One region of the Planococcus antarcticus DSM 14505 genome, then DNA from elsewhere that is predicted to be linked to it. Evidence: riboswitches for the same ligand, from Rfam matches in the RefSeq annotation. Region 1 holds a riboswitch; the other holds the start of a gene.

Evidence for each region. A riboswitch is a leader RNA that binds a small molecule or an ion and turns the genes downstream of it on or off. The one in region 1 is predicted to bind preQ1.
Region 2: it holds a riboswitch for preQ1, as region 1 does, so the genes downstream of both, queC (7-cyano-7-deazaguanine synthase QueC) here and queF (preQ(1) synthase) in region 1, are expected to answer to the same signal.

The regions. Positions count from the first base shown of each region.
Region 1 covers NZ_CP016534.2:268,672-272,088, forward strand. Annotated here, with positions in the region: gene BBH88_RS01455 (endonuclease/exonuclease/phosphatase family protein) at 1-714, shown strand, start outside; gene BBH88_RS01460 (queuosine precursor transporter) at 759-1,412, opposite strand; gene queF (preQ(1) synthase) at 1,425-1,919, opposite strand; PreQ1 riboswitch class I at 2,016-2,063, opposite strand; gene BBH88_RS01470 (phosphotransferase family protein) at 2,559-3,417, shown strand, end outside.
Region 2 covers NZ_CP016534.2:1,399,382-1,402,798, reverse strand. Annotated here, with positions in the region: gene BBH88_RS07050 (universal stress protein) at 1-212, shown strand, start outside; gene BBH88_RS07045 (NADP-dependent oxidoreductase) at 263-1,201, opposite strand; PreQ1 riboswitch class I at 1,321-1,364, shown strand; gene queC (7-cyano-7-deazaguanine synthase QueC) at 1,371-2,036, shown strand; gene queD (6-carboxytetrahydropterin synthase QueD) at 2,033-2,458, shown strand; gene queE (7-carboxy-7-deazaguanine synthase QueE) at 2,455-3,162, shown strand; gene BBH88_RS07025 (zinc ribbon domain-containing protein YjdM) at 3,399-3,417, opposite strand, start outside.

The DNA.
Region 1 (3,417 bases):
ACCATCGTCGCCCTGCAAGAGGTTGACCGTTATTTTTCTGCCCGCAGTTCGTTTGTTGACCAAGTGGAGTGGTTGAGCGAAAGGCTTGGCATGTACGCTTCTTATGGCGCCAACATGAATTTTGCGCCTGAAGATTCGGAACGGCCGAATCGCCAATACGGCAATATGATTTTAAGCAAGTACCCAATCAAATATGTAGATAATCATTTGCTGACCCAGGTGTATTGTCCTTTTGGCAACAATGAACAGCGAGGGATTTTAGAAACTGTCATTGAGGTCGATGGTATTTACTTGAGCGTGTTCAATACTCATTTGGCTTTAAAGGATGAAGAACTAGCCGTCAGTGTCGATGAAATTTTGGCAATTACAGGAAAAAGTCATTTTCCTCGGATCATTGCAGGAGACTTTAATGCCTCTTCCTCTAATGCCTACATGCAAAAGTTGAACAAGCATTTCCGAGACGCGTTCCTAAAAATGAAAAGAGGGGATGCCTACACATATCCTTCTACTTACGTGAACAAAGAGACAGATGAAGTTTTCTGGCCGGCGACGCGGATCGACTATATTTTAGCTGATAGTGAAGTGGATGTCGTTCAGGTAGCAGTTATTGAAACATCGGTTTCTGATCATTTGCCGATTGTGGCGGATATGATCTTGGTTAATGCTGAGGTAGGCGTAAAAGAACGCGTACAAAAAGCACGCGCAAGGGTTTAAGCAGTTGCTCTCATAGATTCATGTAACCACAAAAACCGGAAGCTCTACTCGAGAGCTTCCGGTTTTTGATGTCCATAAATTTGTTTGCCTGACAGCTGTTCGCGTCTGCATAACTTGACCAGCAAATAAACAAATGGCGTATCGGCCGCAGCCACTAACCACTTAAATACGTATTGGGTGGCAATCATACCGAGCAATGCACTGGTAGGCATAGTGCCGTAAAAAGCAATGGTGATAAAAATACTGGTATCTACCAATTGGCTGGCCATCGTTGAGGCGTTATTGCGCAGCCACAACCGAGATTCGCCATGCCGCTGTTTCAGCTTATGAAAAATAGTGACATCCAGGTTCTGGCTAATAAAATAAGAAACAAGACTCGCTAGGGTGACGCGGAAGCCTGCGGAAAAAATAGCTTCAAATGATTCCTGATCTGCAAAAAACGGAGCAGCCGGTAGGTGAATGGCGAAGAAAATGAAGGCCAATGCACAAAGCTGTGTGACGAATCCAGCCGTAACGGTTTGCCTTGCAGCCTCTTTGCCGTATACTTCAGCAATCGTATCGGTGATAGGAAACGTAAAGACGTAGACAATGACAGCAGCAGGCAAAACGGCCCACTCACTAATGCTGAACAACTTGACCGCTAAAATATTCGACAAGATCAAGAGGCCGACAAATGCACCATTCAAATAAAGTAACATATGCTAAACTCCTTATCGATTGGTAATCGTTTCAGGATTCATGTCGTGATTCATCATCCGGTACGATGCCATTTCTTCGTATTTTGTTCCTGGTTTGCCATGGTTTGTATAAGGATCAATCGACAAGCCGCCACGTGGCGTGAATTTTCCCCATACTTCAATATAACGAGGATCCATCAATTTGATTAAATCATTCATAATGATGTTAACCACATCTTCATGGAAATCTCCGTGGTTACGGAAGCTGAATAAATAAAGCTTCAGTGATTTGCTTTCTACCAGTTTTTGATCGGGAATAAAGCTCAGGTATATGGTAGCGAAATCTGGCTGTCCGGTTTGTGGACAAAGAGAAGTGAATTCAGGACAATTGAATTTCACAAAATAATCGCGGCTGTGCAGATTGTCGATCGGTTCCAAAATTTCTGGATCGTATTCAAATTTATACGCGGTGTTTTGATTGCCGAGCAATGATAAGTGATCGAGTGTGTCTTCGTTTCTTCCTGCCATGAAAATGGCCTCCTTTAGATAGCCGGCTTGGAAGAGGGTTATAAAAAACGGACAAAAGAAAAAGCCAAATCGCATGTGGATTTGGCTGAATTTCGACAATCCATAGTTTTTTATAGAGGGTGAAATGCTATGAACCTCTCCCGTTGCCGGGTTATTTATTTTTTCCTTATCTATCGTATAAGACTTGCTATTCGTTGTCAATCAGTCACTTTTTGCGAAATAACAGCAAGGAGGCATAGGCAAAGGTGAGGCGGTACACAATCATTGCAAGATTGAGCACATCAGTACACAAATTGAAAAGCTGCATAAGTTGAACTAGTGATTCCAGTATGTTGATATTCCGCAAACTAGCTCCAGTTTCGGGCCCACAGGACGTGGGTTCAAAGTATCCGGCTGGAGCGACTTCGTTTGCCCACCCTCATTGAGCTGAAAAAGCTATTTCTTTAGTTCAACTTGTATAGAAACCGTGTATTTTTCACCAAAGGTCTAATTTTTTTGTTTGGAGGTCTGTTGAAGTAGAACTCTTAAGAGAAGAACAATTTCTGTTTTTCAGCTTATTTGCCTCATTCCTAAATTATGGAATCCTTATTTGTTCATGGTACACTAGAGCTAAAAGGTAGTCAGAAAGGAGCGGCAAGGATGGCTAGAAACGAAGGGTCCGGATTGCAGGCGCAATCTGTGGAATGGGTAAAAACACAACTTGGAGATACAGCAGAGATAACAAGCGTCAAGCCGCTGGAAGGCGGGACTTCTTCCACTTTGTTTGAGCTGGCTGTTCAAGAAAATGGAAGCGCATACTCTTACGTTCTTCGGCTTTTTCATAAAGCGGATTGGCTGGAGAAAGAACCTGATTTAGCAAAGCATGAAGCAGATAGTCTGCAATTGGCTGAACAGGCTGGTCTTCTGGCCCCTCATTTAATTGCATACGATGAGACAGGTGACAGGAGCGGAATGCCTGCAGTTTTGATGACTAAAATGTCTGGATCTGTAGTGCTTCAACCGGTCAATGACGACAATTGGCTGGAGGGCTTGGCTGCAGCTTTAGCTAGACTCCATCAAACCGAACCAGCAGACTTTCCATACGAGTACTTTTCCTACAATGATGCGTTTTTGTTGGGAAAGCCAAAATGGTCTAAAGTGCAAAATGACTGGATGCGCGCTTTTTATATTGTAGCGGGAAGCCGTCCAGACGCTCGGGAATGTTTTATTCACCGGGATTTTCATCCAGCTAATGTGCTGTTTGAAAATGGCGAAATCAGCGCTATTGTAGACTGGGTGAATGCTTGTCGGGGGCCTGCAGGAATCGATGTCGGGCATTGCCGAGTCAATTTAGCTCAGCTTTACGGAATTTCTGTCGCCAACGATTTTTTAGCGGCTTATCAGCGACATGCGGGTAGTTCGTTCATTTACGATCCGTATTGGGATCTTGTTTCGCTGACGGATACGCTTGATGGTTCGCCTGTTGTTTATCCAGGGTGGAAAGTCTTTGGCATGACAG
Region 2 (3,417 bases), 1.1 Mb from region 1:
GGGATTTAGCTCAAAAAGTGGAAGCTGACCTAATCATCTGTGGAGCTACAGGATTAAATGCTGTTGAACGTTTCTTAATAGGTAGTGTTTCTGAACACATTGTCCGTTCTGCTAAATGCGATGTGTTGGTCGTACGTACAGAAGAATCTCAAGACGATGCGCCGACAGAATATTATTCAGAAGATAAATCAGGTAAGCCTGAAAACTTTTAAATCGAAATAAAAAAGCCTTTCACAATAGTGAAAGGTTTTTTTATGTTTTATTAAGATTTTATTTTGATGATGATTTTTCCACGGGCATGATGGGTTTCACTCAACTCATGTGCGTCCTTCAATCCCTGCTCGGTAAATTCAAAAACATGGCCGATTGTAGGTTTTACTTCCCCGGATACGAATAGATTGGCCAGCTTCTGCAATTGCTCGCCGTTCGGATCCAACCAAAAACTGCTAGCTTTCACTTCGTGCTTCTCGGCTTTCTCAGCAGAAGGCTCGCCGGCAATTGAAATCAGTTTCCCGCCTTTTTTCAGGACTTTGAAGCTCTTGTCCAAAATTTCTCCACCCATAGTGTCTAGTACGGCATCGAAATTCTCCAGCAATTCGCTGAAATCCTCTTCTTGGTAGTTTATCACCCGGTTCGCTCCCAAGGATTTAACCATTTCATCATTTTTATCACTAGCCGTCGTCGCTACATAGGCTCCGATACTGTTGGCGATTTGAATAGCCATGCTACCGACTCCCCCTGCTCCCGCGTGAATCAACACCTTATCCCCTTTTTTTACTTCCGCAAAGCCGACAAGGCATTGATAGGCAGTCAGTCCAGCCAACGGAATTGCCGCACCTTCTTCAAAAGTCATGCTTTCCGGCATATGGGCAAGCAGGTTCTCTTCCACTGGAACAAATTCCGCATATGTTCCCTGGCGTGTGGTAGCGGGTCTTGCGAATACCCGGTCTCCCACTTTGAAATGCTTGATGTTTGTGCCGACTTCAGCAATTACACCTGCTGCATCCCATCCTAAAATAATCGGAAATTCCCACGGCAGCATGTCCTTCAGATATCCTTCACGCAATTTCCAGTCAATTGGATTTATCGAAGTGGCATGGATTTCAACCAACACTTGGTTTTCACTAATCTCTGGTTTTTCCACTTGTCTTTCTTTTAATTGTTCTTTGCCGCCGTAGTTATCGATGACTATCGCTTTCATATTGCATCTCCCCTTTCGTTATTATCAATAATACCCTATTTCAGAAATAGTATACATTAATCAAGCCTATGCTCACGTCCTTCTTTTGCTCTGCAATATGTTATTATTAATCCTGTTCGCTTAAAGAGGTTCGCAAACTCCCTCTCTAAAAAACTAAGGAGTGTTTCAGATGAAGAATGAAAAAGCAGTCGTCGTTTTCAGTGGCGGACAGGACAGCACCACTTGCCTGTTTTGGGCAATCATGAACTTTAAGGAAGTTGCAACTGTGACTTTTGATTATGGTCAGCGCCATTCGGCTGAAATCGAATGTGCCCGAAAAATTGCCGAAGAACTTGGCGTTTCGTTCAAGGTATTGGATATGAGCTTAATCAACCAATTGTCTGCAAATGCCTTGACGCGGGATGACATTGCAATAACAGCAGAAGAAGACGGATTGCCTTCCACTTTCGTGCCGGGCAGAAACCACCTGTTTCTATCTTTTGCAGCTGTTTACGCAGATGCGATCGGTTCGCGGCATTTAATCACCGGCGTCAGCCAAACGGATTTTAGCGGCTATCCCGATTGTCGCGATACCTTTATCCGCTCATTGAATGTCACATTGAATTTGGCGATGGACAAACAGTTTATCATCCATACCCCATTGATGTGGCTCGATAAAGCCGATGTATGGGAGTTATCCGATACTCTGGGCGCACTTGATTTCGTCCAGGAAAAAACATTAACCTGCTATAACGGCATTCCGAGCACCGGCTGTGGTGAATGCCCTGCCTGCAAATTGCGCAATGAAGGACTTGCCCGCTACAAGTCGAAAAAAATGGCGGGTGCTGTTGAATGATGCAGCAATTTTATCCGACAGCCGCTCACGACTTTCAATTCGAGCTCAATAAAGACCTTCATTTTTCCGCAGCGCATTTTATTCCAAGCGAGGATGCAGGGAAATGCCAGGTCATGCACGGCCATACGTACCACCTCAACATCACCATCGGCGGCAATGAACTTGATGCGACCGGTTTTCTAATTGATTTTAAATTATTGAAAGAATTGATTCATAAAAAATATGACCACAGCGTCTTGAACGACCATCCTGAATTTAAAAATAAATTTCCGACTACTGAACTTCTTGCCCAGCAGGTTTGGCAGTCGATTCAGCAAGTCCTCGAAATGAGAAGCAACCGGCCGCATTGCCTACAGGTCATCGTCCGTGAAACGCCGACAAGCTATGTGGTATTCCGTCCGCGCAAGGGGGAGCTGTCATGAGAATTCCTGTAATGGAAATATTCGGTCCGACCATACAAGGTGAGGGCATGGTCATGGGACAAAAAACCATGTTCGTGCGCACAGCGGGATGCGATTATTCCTGTTCCTGGTGCGATTCAAAATTCACCTGGGACGGAACAGGTACCAGCATTTCCAGGCAGCCGAAAGAGATTGTTGAAGAGCTGATTCAAACTGGCGGTGCCGCGTTTTCACACGTTACCATATCAGGCGGCAATCCTGCTCTCCATAAAGGCATCGGCGAATTGGTCGAGCTATGTCATCAGCAAGGCTGGAAAGTTGCCGTTGAAACACAAGCCTCTATCTGGCAGGAATGGCTGACGGAAATCGATGATATTACCTTGTCACCCAAACCACCCAGTTCTGGAATGAAAACGGATTATATCAAACTGGATTTATTTATCGAGAAACTGCAAAGCGCTAACGTTAGTTTAAAGGTTGTAGTTTTTGATCAGGATGACTTTACTTATGCAGAAAGGCTTCACTTGCGCTACCCAACTGTTCCGTTCTTCCTCCAGACGGGAAATGAGGACACAGCAACAACAGACGACACGCAACTGGTTGCTGATTTGTTGCAACGCTATGAACAATTAATCGATTACCATGTACAATCCCCGATCATGAACGACGCCAAGGTATTGCCGCAATTGCATACCTTGGTATGGGGCAATAAACGCGGCGTTTAAACTTGAATAAACTCACATTTCTCACCGCTTCGGCCGCTTTCGGCATAGCTCCCGCAAGAAGCTAGGCGAAGAATACCTCACTTTTTGCTCAGCTTAGTCCTTAGACGTGCCGGTGCAAAGCTAACAGTACATTGCAAGCGATTTAAATAGTTGGTCCTATGCTCAAATTTTCCAGTTAACAAACCTCAAAGACCCCACTCAAACTTTTCACTAAGTTTGAGTGGGGTCTTTTCTCATCAGGCTTTTTTAACAAAT